DNA from 3 places in the Oceanimonas sp. CAM02 genome. Region 1 is predicted to be linked to each of the others. Evidence: predicted binding sites of a transcription regulator. Region 1 holds the regulator's gene; each other region holds the start of a gene.
What was found. The regulator sigma-54, encoded in region 1, starts transcription at its own class of promoters, with help from an activator protein. The targets are predictions, from matches to a motif close to TGGCACNGTTTTNGCTT.
Positions count from the first base shown of each region.

Region 2: R0I78_RS08510 (FimV/HubP family polar landmark protein) is a predicted target of sigma-54. The motif match lies at 1,872-1,888, and genes of this name have one in related genera.
Region 3: R0I78_RS00900 (FlgO family outer membrane protein) is a predicted target of sigma-54. The motif match lies at 1,607-1,623, and genes of this name have one in related genera.

Region 1 is NZ_JAWJBK010000027.1:42,942-47,226, forward strand. It holds gene rapZ (RNase adapter RapZ) at 1-728, opposite strand, end outside; gene ptsN (PTS IIA-like nitrogen regulatory protein PtsN) at 739-1,185, opposite strand; gene hpf (ribosome hibernation promoting factor) at 1,188-1,475, opposite strand; gene R0I78_RS09075 (RNA polymerase factor sigma-54) at 1,500-2,936, opposite strand; gene lptB (LPS export ABC transporter ATP-binding protein) at 2,980-3,705, opposite strand; gene lptA (lipopolysaccharide transport periplasmic protein LptA) at 3,707-4,228, opposite strand; gene lptC (LPS export ABC transporter periplasmic protein LptC) at 4,197-4,285, opposite strand, start outside.
Region 2 is NZ_JAWJBK010000025.1:84,570-88,854, reverse strand. It holds gene R0I78_RS08520 (phosphatase PAP2 family protein) at 1-611, opposite strand, end outside; gene R0I78_RS08515 (4-phosphoerythronate dehydrogenase) at 713-1,846, shown strand; gene R0I78_RS08510 (FimV/HubP family polar landmark protein) at 1,961-3,886, shown strand; gene truA (tRNA pseudouridine(38-40) synthase TruA) at 3,988-4,285, shown strand, end outside.
Region 3 is NZ_JAWJBK010000004.1:117,816-122,100, forward strand. It holds gene R0I78_RS00885 (SDR family oxidoreductase) at 1-199, opposite strand, end outside; tRNA gene R0I78_RS00890 (tRNA-Arg) at 259-333, opposite strand; gene R0I78_RS00895 (flagellar assembly protein T N-terminal domain-containing protein) at 410-1,546, opposite strand; gene R0I78_RS00900 (FlgO family outer membrane protein) at 1,709-2,437, shown strand; gene R0I78_RS00905 (LPP20 family lipoprotein) at 2,427-2,828, shown strand; gene R0I78_RS00910 (flagella synthesis protein FlgN) at 3,064-3,477, opposite strand; gene flgM (flagellar biosynthesis anti-sigma factor FlgM) at 3,477-3,797, opposite strand; gene flgA (flagellar basal body P-ring formation chaperone FlgA) at 3,866-4,285, opposite strand, start outside.

The DNA.
Region 1 (4,285 bases):
ACATAGCTGCGATTATTACGCTCCAGATGAGGCATCCAGGTGATCAGCAGATTTTCCAGCTGCCACAGGTATTTCATGACTTCCGGCTGACTGCTGAGGTAGTCGGCCACCGGCTGATCCTTACCTGTGTAAGGACGCAGCTCGGCAATCCAATGAGGATTGGGCAGAAAGCGGGCATCAAACACAAAGTCAGCATCTTTGGAAACGCCATATTTGTAACCAAAAGACTCAAATACCCAGTTCAGCTCTTTTTCTTTTTTGCCAAGAATACGCTCGCGAATAATTTCGCTGAGATCGTGAATGCTTAAGCTTGAGGTGTCGATACGCAGATCCGCATCGGAAGACAAGGGGGCCAGCAGATGAGTTTCTTCGCGAATGGCCTCATCCAGAGTCAGGCTGTGGCGCGAGAGAGGGTGCAGTCGCCGCGTATCGCCAAAGCGGCGGATCAATACTGCGTTTTCGGCATCAATAAAGAAACTGGATACCTGCACCTCGTCCATGGCCCGCACTTCGGCCAGAAAGGCTTCCAGCTTATCGGGGCTGTCGGGCAGGTTGCGCACATCTATACTCACCGCAACCGCGCCGGGCCGGTTCTGGCGCAGGCGGACCAGCTCAGGCAGTAACTCAACCGGCAGGTTATCGACGCAGTAGTGACCCAGATCTTCAAGCACCCGCAGGGCGACGGTTTTACCGGACCCGGAACGACCACTCACAATCACCAGCTGCATATAGGCTCCTTCAGGCAGAAATCATGATTTGATAAAGCTCTTCGTCACTGCCGGCCTGACGCAGCTGCCGGCAAATCTGTTTGTTGCTGAGCTTTTCAGCAATTAAGGACAGCGTTTTCAGATGTTGTTTACATTCCTGCTCCGGCACCAGCAGCGCAAACACCAGACCAACCGGCTGATTGTCGATGGCATCAAATTCTACCGGTTCGGCAAAAGTCAGCAGTACCGCGGTCGCCTTGTTGTCATTGCCAATACGACCATGAGGTATGGCAATGCCATTACCGATGCCGGTAGTGCCCATCTTTTCACGGGCCAGCAAACAGTCAAAAAGCGGCTGGCTGCCGATATTCAAATGTTCGGCAGCCAGCTCGCTGATAATTTCCAGAGCACGCTTCTTGCTCGTGCAGGGAACTGCACTGCGCGTGCAGTCCCTGCTTAGTATGTCGGCGACTTCCATGGTTACTTTTGCTTGAGCTTCTCTTTGTGTTTGATGATCTGACGATCCAGCTTGTCAATGAGTCCGTCGATGGCGGCATACATATTTTCATGCTGGGCGTTGGCAAACAGCTCACCACCACTGACGTGCAGTTTGGCTTCGGCAATTTGCTGCATTTTTTCTACATTAAGGATGACGTGCACATTGGTAATGTGGTCGAAGTGGCGCTCCAGCCGGGTAAACTTGCTATTAACATAGTCACGCAGTGCATCTGTGATTTCTACATGGTGTCCGGTCAGGTTAATTTGCATAACGTCTTCCTTCTGTCGTTGCCTTTAAACCAGGCGTTTACGCTGATTGGAAGGGGGGATGGCCAGTGACTCCCTGTACTTGGCGATGGTACGCCTGGCCACCTTAATCCCCTGCTCGGCCAGCAACTGAGCAATCTTACTGTCACTCAGCGGCTTGGCCGGGTTTTCTGCTCCGACCAGCTTTTTGATCAGAGCACGAATTGCCGTGGATGAACATTCACCACCATCGTCGGTGCCCACATGACTGGAGAAGAAATACTTAAGCTCAAACACGCCCCGGGGCGAGTGCAGAAACTTTTGTGTGGTCACGCGTGAGATGGTGGACTCATGCATCTCTACTGCCTCGGCCACATGGTTCAGCACCATGGGCTTCATGGCCTCTTCTCCATACTCAAAGAATGCCTGTTGTTGTTCAACAATACAATTGGCAACCTTGAGCAGCGTCTCATTTCGGCTGTCGAGACTTTTAAGGAACCACTTGGCATCCTGCAGATGATTACGAATAAACTGGCCGTCTTCACTATTGCGGGGCTTGTCGGCAAGTGCGGCATAGGTCTGATTCAGGCGTACCTTGGGCATGGCCTCCGGGTTGAGTTCCACGACCCAGGCACCGTTGCGTTTGGTGACCACCACATCCGGAATAACATATTCGGAGCTGCCCTGAATAATGCTGCTGCCGGGGCGGGGTTCAAGCTGCTGGATCAGATTCAGAACTTCTCTCAGCTCGTCTTCTTTCAGCCTGGTCTTGCGCTGCAGAGTACGGTAGTCGCGGTTACCCAGCAGATCCATGTGCTGTTCCAGCAGCAACCGGGCTTCTGCCAGCCAGGGGGTGCTGGCGGGAAACTGGTCGAGCTGAATACACAGGCATTCCTGCACGCTGCGGGCAGCTACGCCGATGGGATCGAAATGCTGAATGCGTTTGAGCACGGCTTCTACTTCGTCGGCTTCAATGCCCAGCTCGTCGGCCGAGGCTGCAGCTAACAGTTCGTCAATATCGGCGGTGAGATAGCCTGCATCGTCCACGGCATCGATAATCGCAAGGGCAATGGCCTGATCGGTATCACTGAAGGGAGTCAGGTTCATTTGCCAGATCAGGTAATCCTGCAGCGTTTCGGTGGTTTCTCCCTGATAGACATTATCTTCCAGCCCTTCCGGCAGACCGGCACCACCACTGACCGGAGAGGCGGTATAAACTTCCTCCCAGCTGGTGTCCATGGGCAGCTCTTCAGAAAGCTGATTACGTTCCATGGCGCTGTCTGCGGCAATTTGCTCCTCGTTGCGATTATCCTCAACCCTGATACTGTCCGGCTCCTCCTGCTCCAGCAGCGGATTACTGTCCAGTGCCTGCTGAATTTCCTGCTGCAGCTCAAGGCTGGACAGCTGCAGCAGACGAATGGCCTGTTGCAGCTGAGGGGTCATGGTCAGTTGCTGGCCAAGGCGTAACTGAAGAGTCGGCTTCATGTATGCTAACGTCCTTCCATATCAACCGCGCGAAGCGGTGCCTTCAGAGGCTGAATTGTTCACCAAGATAGACTTTCTTGACCTGCTCATTGGCCAGGATTTCAGCTGGTGTGCCAGCAGCAATACGGTGCCCGTGGCTGACAATATAGGCCTTTTCACATACATCCAGCGTCTCACGCACATTGTGATCGGTGATCAGTACGCCCAGGCCTCGATCTTTCAGATGTAATATAATTTTCTTAATATCAAGCACAGAGATGGGATCAACGCCGGCAAAAGGTTCATCAAGCAGAATAAAGCGCGGATCTGCCGCCAGTGCCCGGGCAATTTCCACCCGCCGGCGTTCACCACCGGACAGACTCATACCGAGACTGTCACGAATATGGACAATATTGAACTCTTCCAGCAGCTGTTCCATTTTTTCGTTACGGCCGTCGGCGTTCAGATCCTTGCGGGTCTGCAGTACGGCCATCAGGTTATCGGCCACGCTCAGGCGGCGAAAAATGGACGCTTCCTGAGGCAGATAGCCAATGCCGGCGCGGGCCCGCACATGCATAGGCTCATGGCTGATGTCATTGTCGTCTATGGTGATGCTGCCTGCATCCCGCTGCACCAGGCCTACAATCATGTAAAAGGAAGTGGTTTTGCCGGCACCGTTGGGGCCGAGCAATCCCACTATCTGGCCCGTATTTACCGTCAGGCTGACATCTGCCACTACCTTGCGGCCTTTGTAGCTTTTCTGCAGCCCGCGTGCTTTAAGTCTGGCCATGTCAGTCGTTACTCTGGTTGTCGAAATTCTGCACCTGCTCCGGCAGAAAGATGGTGGTTACCCTGTCTTTGCCGCCCTGGCTCTCGGCTTCCATTTGTTCCTTGTCGATAAAGTAGCGGATACGGTAGCCGGTAACGATGTTATCGTCCTGCTTAAGCTCCGCCTCCCGGATCAGGGTGATGGTGCGGGCCGCCATGTCATAGTGAATTTCCCGTGCCTGTGCCTGTACCGGCTTGCCGTTATTGAGCACTTGCCGGTAAGTAGCCGGATTGCCCCTGGCGGTCATGGACTGCAGCCCCTGCTCATTGCGGATCACGACCAGTTCACTGGCACGCACATCTATGCTGCCCTGTTTCACCACTACATTATCGGTAAAGGTCACCTTGTTTTCGGCCAGCTCCACCAGCTGGCGGCCAGCGTCTATGGTAACCGGCTGACGATAGTCACTGTCTTTGGCCTGCACCTGACCCAGGCCCAGCAGGCCGCCAAGACTAAGGATTAAAGTAAGTTGCCCGGGTTTCATTCAGTAGTTCCACCGTTTGTTGATCAAGCTTGCCCAGCAGGCCTGTGCCTTGCGCCT
Region 2 (4,285 bases), on a different contig from region 1:
ACTGCCACCGCCCAGCCTGCCAGAGTCAGCATCATCCATACCGGTTTACGCCGGTAGCCCAGCATCAGGCAAAAAAAGCCGGCAATGGTCATGGCAGCAATCGAATGCCCGGACGGAAACGAATAGTTCACTTCTTCCTGCCAATGGTGCTTGAGCCAGTCCGGAATCTGGTTATCGCTGACCCGGCTGAGGCTTTGCTGTAACTCATGCTCACGCTCGGCTTCCGGACTGGCATAAAAACGGCGGCTGTCTGCCAGCTTGTCCTGCTGTACCAGCCACAGCACATAGGGCCTGGGCTCCTTGAAATACAGCTTGGCCACCGTTTTGGTCACAAAGGCACTGCCCAGCGCCGCAAACAGACAGAAGAAAAACACCAGCAGCTGACGTGGCTGGCTGCGCCAGCGGTGCAGGATCAGCGCGCTCAGGGCAAGCAGGGTAAAACCTATGCCCAGCTTGCCCACCGTCAGCGTCATGGCGTAAGCAAGCAGAGCAGGGGGCTCATCAAGATCCAGCAGCGGAAACCAGTGCAAATCCCACTGCCAGGCCAGGCTGGCCAGTGCCACGGGCACAATCAGCAACACAATAACAAACAACAGCAAACGCAAGTTCATGAAGCGAATCTCATAACAACAAGGCAGCGAAGCAGCAAGGTAGCAGTGAAGCGGTTGCAATGACAGAGTACAATAACGCTGTATTTAACAAGGAGATAGTCATGAAAGTGCTGGCCGATGAGAATATGCCCTTTGTTCGGGAGCTGTTTGGTGATTGGGCTGAGGTCATTACGCGTCCCGGTCGTACCATGGTACCGGCTGACTTGCATGATACCGATGCGCTGCTGGTGCGCTCAGTGACGCAGGTAAATGCGCATTTGCTGGAGCAAGCCAATAAACTGACGTTCGTCGGCACCGCCACCATTGGCTGTGACCATATCGACACGCAACTGCTGGCGCAGCGCGGCATTGCCTTTGCCAGTGCCCCGGGCTGCAACAAGGTGGCGGTAGGTGACTATGTGATGGCAGCCCTGCTGCGGGTAGCGGCTCATAAAAACTGGCAGCTGGCGGATAAAACCCTGGCAGTGATCGGGGCCGGCAACACCGGCTCGGAGGTGGCTCGCCGGGCGGAAGGGCTGGGCATGAAAGTGCTGCGCTGTGATCCGCCCAAGGCCGCAGCCGGTGCGGCAGGACTTGTCAATTATGACCAGGCGCTGAGCGCTGATATCATCAGCTATCATGTGCCCATTACTCATCAGGGCCCTTATGCAACTCATCATCTGCTGAATGCCGCTCATATTGCTGCCCTTGATGAAAATCAGGTACTGATCAATGCCTGCCGTGGTGATGTCTGGAATAATCAGGCACTGCTTACGCGCCAGCAGGGTGCCAGGCCGCTGACCCTGGTCATGGATGTATGGGAGCATGAGCCGGCCGTGCTGGCAGCGCTGGTCCCTTATGTGCTGATCGCCACGCCGCATATTGCCGGCTATAGTCTGGAAGGTAAGGCAAGGGGCACTTTTGCGCTCTATCGTGCTCTGTGTCAGCATATTGGCCGTGCCGAGCAACACAGTATCGCCAGTCTGCTGCCCGCACCGGATATCAGCGCTGTGAGCCTGACGCGCGCACCCAGTCAGCATCAGCTTGCGCAGCTGGTCCGGCTGGTGTACGACATAGCGCATGACGATAGCGGCTTTCGTCGTGGTCTGGCCACGGGCGCACCGGATTTTTTTGATGCATTACGCAAACATTATGCAGAGCGCCGGGAGCTGGGCTCACTGATATTGCAGGGCGTCGGTCTTGATGAGCGCCTCGGATTCAAGGTGCCGGCACAGGCGGCCGATAAGCATAACTAGAATAAGCCGACAGATAAGTTCCTATTGGCACTGTTTTTTTCTACACTTGTGCCATGGTCAGCCGGACCGTCAGGGTTGCCGGCCAGAGTCAGAACAAGGGATACCAATAAGATAATGAGAAGATGCCGACCACCGCTTTATTCCGTGCTGGCCCTGTGGCTGTCCTTTACTCTTTCGGCCACGGCACAGGAATTTTATATTGAGTTACGCGGGCCAGAAACACGCGAGGCACCTTCCGTTCAGGTTTCTTCGCCGTTACCCGCTCAGGCCCGTCGTTATGGCCCCGTGCGCACCACAGACACACTCTGGTCCATTGCCGCCCAGCATACTCAAGCCCCTGCCACGGTACAGCAGACCATGGTGGCGCTGTATTACCTGAATCCCGGTGCCTTTGTCCGGGGCAATATCAATTATCTGCAGCGGGGCGCAACCCTGACGCTGCCCACACTCAGCCAGGCACAGCAGCGTACCCCCCGTGAAGCAGAAGCCGAGTTTCGCCGTTTAAGTCGTCAGGGTAACCGCACCGTTACCCGGGCACCGGCACCTGCCGCACAGGCCAAACCAGCACAGGCCAAACCAGCACAAGCCAGGCCAGCACCCAGACCGGAGCCGGCAGCAGAGCCCGTACCAGCTCCTGCGGTGGCCACACCGCCTGCCGCAGCCAAGCCCGAACCCACACCGGCCTCCAATGGCCTGAGTGAACCCAGAGCGGTGCAGCCTGCCGCAGTCGCGACACCGCCCCGGTCAGCGTCCGCTGTTTCCGGGCAGCCTGCTTCCGTGTCTGAAGCACCTGCAGACAGCAGTGCCGGGCAAGCCGAACAAACGGCCCTGGCCAGATTGCAGGCCCAGTTGCTGGATGAGCTGCGTGAACAAGTCGCCATGTCCAACGAACAGCTGGCCGAGCTGTCCGATAATAATCAGGCCTTGCGCAACCGCCTGGGGCAGCTGACTGCAGAAGTCAATGAGCTGAAACTGACCAGAGCAGACACGGCGGCTCAGCCGGCTGCTGACGCAGACAAGGGTTGGTTAAGCCAGCTGCTGAAGCAGCCGCTGAACCTGGCTATTTTACTGACCTTGCCGGCGCTTTTGCTGCTGGCACTCTTTACATTGTGGTGGCGTCGCCGTACCAGGCAAGAGCTCGCAGAGCAGGATCACACATCGGAACAGATGCTGGATGAAGACACCAATGACTTTGATGACATCTTTGCCGTCGATCTTCCTGCAGATGAGCCCCATCCTGCTGCCTCGGAGCAGCCCGAGGTAAAAGCCGAACCTGAAATTGATGAAGATGCCTTTGCTCGTTTTCTGGAAGAACAGCAGCAGCTGGAAGCACAAGAGGCAGCTGACGAGACGACCGCCGAGCAGCAGGAAGAAGCCCTGTTCGATGATATGGCACAGGCCGGACAGCCAGAGCCGCTGCTGGATGATGAAACCATTGAGCCGGAGCCACAAGAGCTGCGTTTTGACGATGATGCCGCTGCTGCAGAAGACATACTGTTTGAGGATGAAACAACGGCTGATCGGGAAGAGGTGTTCTTTGATGATGAGGCGGTCACGCCTGAGCCGGAGCAGACAGCACCGCCAGCACTCGACGAACCATTGGATGAAGCCCTGTTTGACCTTGGTGACGACGAGCCACAGCCGGCTTCGGCCAGCGAAGCACCTGAATCACTGGCTGAGCAGGGCGCGGTAAACAAGGCTGCCGACGAGTTTGACGACATTCTGGCCGGCACCCTGGCCGAGCAGGAAGCCGATGCGCTGTCTGCCATGCAGTCAGACAGCCGTTCCTTTGCCGACGAGCGAGAGCCCATGGTGCGTCAGGAGCTGGACGACTATGCCGACCTGCTGGGTAACAGTCAGGACGTTGATATCGATGCTGATGAAGGCGGCATGGGCGCCAAGCTGGATCTGGCCCGAGCCTATATTGAAATTGACGACATCGACAGTGCCCGTGAACTGCTGAACGAAGCGCTGGAAAAAGGCAGTGAGCAACATCAGAATGATGCCCGCAAACTGTTGCAACGGCTCGACAGACGCTAAGCCAGGGCGGTTTTCTTGTTCACTACCGGCCGCTTGCGGCCGGTTCTTCATTTTGCTGTGGCAACGGTTATAATTAGCCTCTTTTTTTCTTGGAACTGAATATGCGCATCGCCCTTGGCATAGAGTATGACGGCAGCCGCTATTACGGCTGGCAACGGCAGCGGGAAGTTCCCAGTGTCCAGGAAGAGGTAGAAAAAGCCCTTTCAAAGATTGCCGATCACCCCATAGAGGTACAATGTGCCGGCCGTACTGACGCCGGTGTGCACGGTACGGCACAGGTGGTGCATTTCGACACGCACGCCATTCGCCCCGACGGGGCCTGGACCTTAGGCATGAATGCCAACCTGCCGCCGGACATTGCCGTGCGCTGGGTCAAAGCGGTGCCTGATGAATTTCATG
Region 3 (4,285 bases), on a different contig from region 1:
CCTGCTCCAGGCCCTGCTCTATGCTGGAATCGTCTGCCAGGTCCAGCAATACCGCCTGTAGCCCTTCCTGCTCCAGCTGCAATACATCCTGCGGCCGGCGGGCGGAAGCCACCACATTAAAGCCTTGTTGCTTAAGATAGTGAGCGGCGGCATGGCCAATGCCGGAAGAGCAGCCGGTAATCAGCACGGATTTAGACATTAATGACTCCCAGTTTGAACCGAAGTCGTCAATGTAGCAAAAAGGAAAGCGTCACTGAATGGCGTCCCCGGCAGGAATCGAACCTGCATCTAACCCTTAGGAGGGGCTTGTTTTATCCATTAAACTACGGGGACGAAGCGGGCACAATATTGCAAATTTCCCTTTGCGGCGCAATATATTGCCGCCCGTTTGCCGGTTATATAAGCAGGCTTACCATAGCTGCACCAGTCGGTCTCCGGGAGTGACTGGTGTTATTTTGGCTTCCTGGCCGGCGGGCACCAGAATGCTGTAGCCTGCATGGCTTTGCTGCACCACAAAGGTGGCTCCGGAGGTGCTTTCGCTGTAATAGCCCGGTGTGAGTTGCCGTCTGTGCATCAGAGTAAACTTATCTCCGGTCTGAATGCCTTCGCGCCGGCCCAAATCCATTAAAATGCCGTCGCCTGACTGCTGCATAATATTACCCACCGCCTTGATACAGGCCTGAGCCTTGACCAGATCCCGGCTGACATTTTGCAAAAGCTGATTAACCGCCTGACCATAAGCAGAGTGCCAGAAGCTTTGCTGGTGCACATTTACCTTGTCGTGCTTTTTATAATCCCAGCTGGAGCGGGTCTGATAATCTCGTTGCAGCAGCACATCACCAGTGAGGCTGTCTTCCAGCACAATGCGCATGCGAAACTCCCGGGGAATGTCGGAAAAGGTCCACTTGGTCCAGTGGCCGTCTTCAATACTGATGTCCTCAATGCTGCCGCTCAGCAGCAGTCTGGCTTGCCGGCGTGATGTTAGCATATCACTGCCTTTACGCAGCCCGGCGTCTCTGGGCAGGGCGGTGTCCGTGTCCAGTGGCTGACCGGTAGATGACGTAATATTGACGGCGGGTGTCAGCATCGACGATAACCGGCTGCTGATGGCCGCACCCAGTTCATAAATTTGACCCGTGCTGCCCTGCTCGGGATGACGCAGGGTAATGGCGGTCAGTGCCAGGCCGGGACGATAGCGGCCGGCGCATTGTTCCTGCCGGCGTTCACCGGGCCAGATATCGGCCCGTACTGTCAGCCACAGCCGGCCCTGTTTTTTGCGCTCGTCAATAATCAGGTAATCCATCAGTTCGCCCTGAGCAGAAATATCCAGCTGCTGACCGCCGTAGGTACCATTGGTGGCAGACTGCATGGTATTCAGGGAAGCGCCGGACTGTAGCAGGGCATCGCTCAGGGCCTGTTCCAGTGCCTGCTGACGCGCTGTCTCTGTGCCCAGACTGAGCGGTGCTGAGCCCTCGGCCTGATACCAGTCGGCATGAGTAAAAAAGGGAGACAGCAGCAACAATGAGGCAAAGACATTTTTGAGCACGGCGGTATCCTGTGTAAAAGTAAAGAGCGTCAATTAAACATCGAACACTCAGCAAGAAGATGGCAAGGTTTATGCAATATTCTTGCCGGGTAAAGTTATGCTGTTTTTGGCCGATACTCGATTAGTTTCCTGAACTCAGTTTTTAAACCACGGAGCCTGTTAATGACAAGAGCCCTTATTCTGGTCACTGTGCTGGGGTTATCGGCCTGTAGCGGTGAGCCCAGGTTTGACAGCCGGCATCATTACCTGCCTCATGATCATGCGGCCCATTATGTCAGCCATCAACCCCTGGGCTCCACGCCGGCACCGGCCCGCGCTCCGCGGCATACCCAGGACGGTATTCCCATGCGCATGAGCGCCGGTGCCCGCAGTGTATATTTGCCGGAAGCCGGTCCTTCACTGGTGGGCGGGCAAACTCAGCTGCAGCAGCATATGTCAGCACTGGCCTACCGGCTGGTATCATCGGCTCACCAGATGAACCGGCAGGCAGGCATTGCAGTGAGCGGTTTTGTCAGTCAGGAGGATTACACTACTCAGGACGAGTTTGGTCGTCTGCTGTCAGAAACCATGATGTTTCAGCTTAATCAGTACGGCCTTAAGGTTGTCGATTTTAAGGCTCTGCCGTTTATTCGCATTACTCCTGAAGGTGATATCAGCACCAGCCGGGATTATCGGCAGCTCAGTGGTAAAATTGGTGCCCAGTATCTTCTGCATGGCACCATCAGCGAGACGCAGGGAGGCAGGCTAGTGAATGCTCGGCTGATCACCATGGCGGATCATGCTGTGGTAGCCAGTGCACAGCAGTTTATTCCGAGCTATCTGGTGGCCGCCATGCTCGACACCCGCGGCCCGCAGGTGCCTGACCATATACGGAGACGTTATGCGAAATAAGCTGATAACCCTGTTGACCCTGGTGTTTCTTGGCGGTTGTGTGGGGCAGGGCAGTGGTGCCACACCGGCCAGAAACCATATTTATGCCGTGGGTTATGCCCCTATCAGTTTACAGCGGCCGGCGGATTATCAGCAGAAACTGCTGCATGCCATGCGGGCGTCGCGGCTGGATGCCTATCGTGAACTGAGTGAGCAGCTGAGCGGTGTGATGATCTCCAGCTCCAGTGAAATGAACAGTAACGTATTACAGGACGGACCGGTAAACAGTGCCAGCCGGGGCGTGGTGCGCGGTGCCAGAGTGGTAAACAGCTACCCGGACGGCGACATGTATGTGACCGAGCTGGAGCTGGATCTGGCGTTGTATGAAAAACTGCGCCGGGGCGGGCGCTGACAGACAGTAAACAGACAACTCTGCCCAAGCCCAAAGCAGCAGTGGGGATTGCCGTAGCCGACCATAAAATGCCATGGATGGCATTTTCGAGCGTACATGGGGCGAGCTTGCTCGCCGTGACGAAGTAAAAAGCCTGACCGAACATTTAGTATGTTCGCAGCAGGTATTTTTAGTGAGTGGCCTTCACCGAAGCGTGTCGGTGGAGTGCAACCGCACTGATGCTTCGCTCTGCAGTTTAAACTTTGAAGCCGGAGCCTTTATTAATGCCCTTGGTGTGACCTTTTTGATCATAGGTCATGCTCTGGCGCTCGTGCAGCCGGCTGAGAATATTGGCCAGCTGGCGAGTGCCGGCAAGGGACTGCTCCAGCACCTGTCCGGCAACGTCGTTGCGCTCCTGACAAGTGGTCATTAATGCACGCAATGCATCAACCCTGGGTTTAAACTCAGTGCCCAGCAGAGCTACATCGGGGTGGTTGCACAGGCTGGCATCGGTGGCCTGAATATCGGCCAGCAGTTGCTGTTTCTGCTCGGTAAGAGGAGGGAGTTCCAGCGCCTTGCGCTGAACGATCAGCTCAAGCTCCTGCTCAGTGATCGCCAGCAGGCGCTCAAGTTGAGAATGTTGTTGGGTCAGCAGCGTATCAAGGCTCATTAATACAGAGACTCTATGTCGTTTTCAAGGCTGATAATATTACCGGCAAGACGCTCGGCATTCACCTGATAGCTGCCTTCATTGACTGCTTTTTTAATGGCGTCAAGGCGGGCGCTGTTATCGGTGCCGTCCCCGGCAGACAGACTTTGCTGCATGCGGTTAAGTTGTCTGGCCTCTGCCGTGAGCGTGACTTCATCTCGCCCGGCAACGGCTTTGGGTTCGCCACTGTTGCCGGTAGTAGCGGATGCACTTTTCTGCGGATATTTGTTTCCGCTGACCGGACCGTTATGAAATCCGGGAGGAAGCTTGTCTATGGCCATGGTCTTGTGTCCTGATTTGCTGCTGTCACACCGGTTATCGGCTGGCCCTTGTGCAACTTTAGCAGAATTTACAGACCCACCTTTACTACTCCGGCCTCGCTGATGCGCCCTTGTATCTGGCGGCCCGAACGGCTGTTGCGTACGCGAATGGTCTCATTAAAGGTGCCGTCTTCATCGGCCACGCCCTGAGTCCGGATAGACAGGCCGCCGTTTTCTGCCACTATGGTAACTTTGTCTCCTTTGCATACCACACACAGCTGGCTGGCCAGAATCGGCCTGCCCGGGCGCAGATCCCGCTTGCTGCGGGTGCCCACCAGAGCCTGAATATTATCAAATACGTCCCCTCTTACCAGCACTTCATCCTGGTAGCTTATCTGCAGCTGAGCCGGCTGCAGCAGAGTATTACGAGAGATAGGATCAGCAGCCGTCACCACGGGTTTAAGTACTTTTACCCGCACCGGCACAAACAGTTGCCAGCCGGGTTGCTC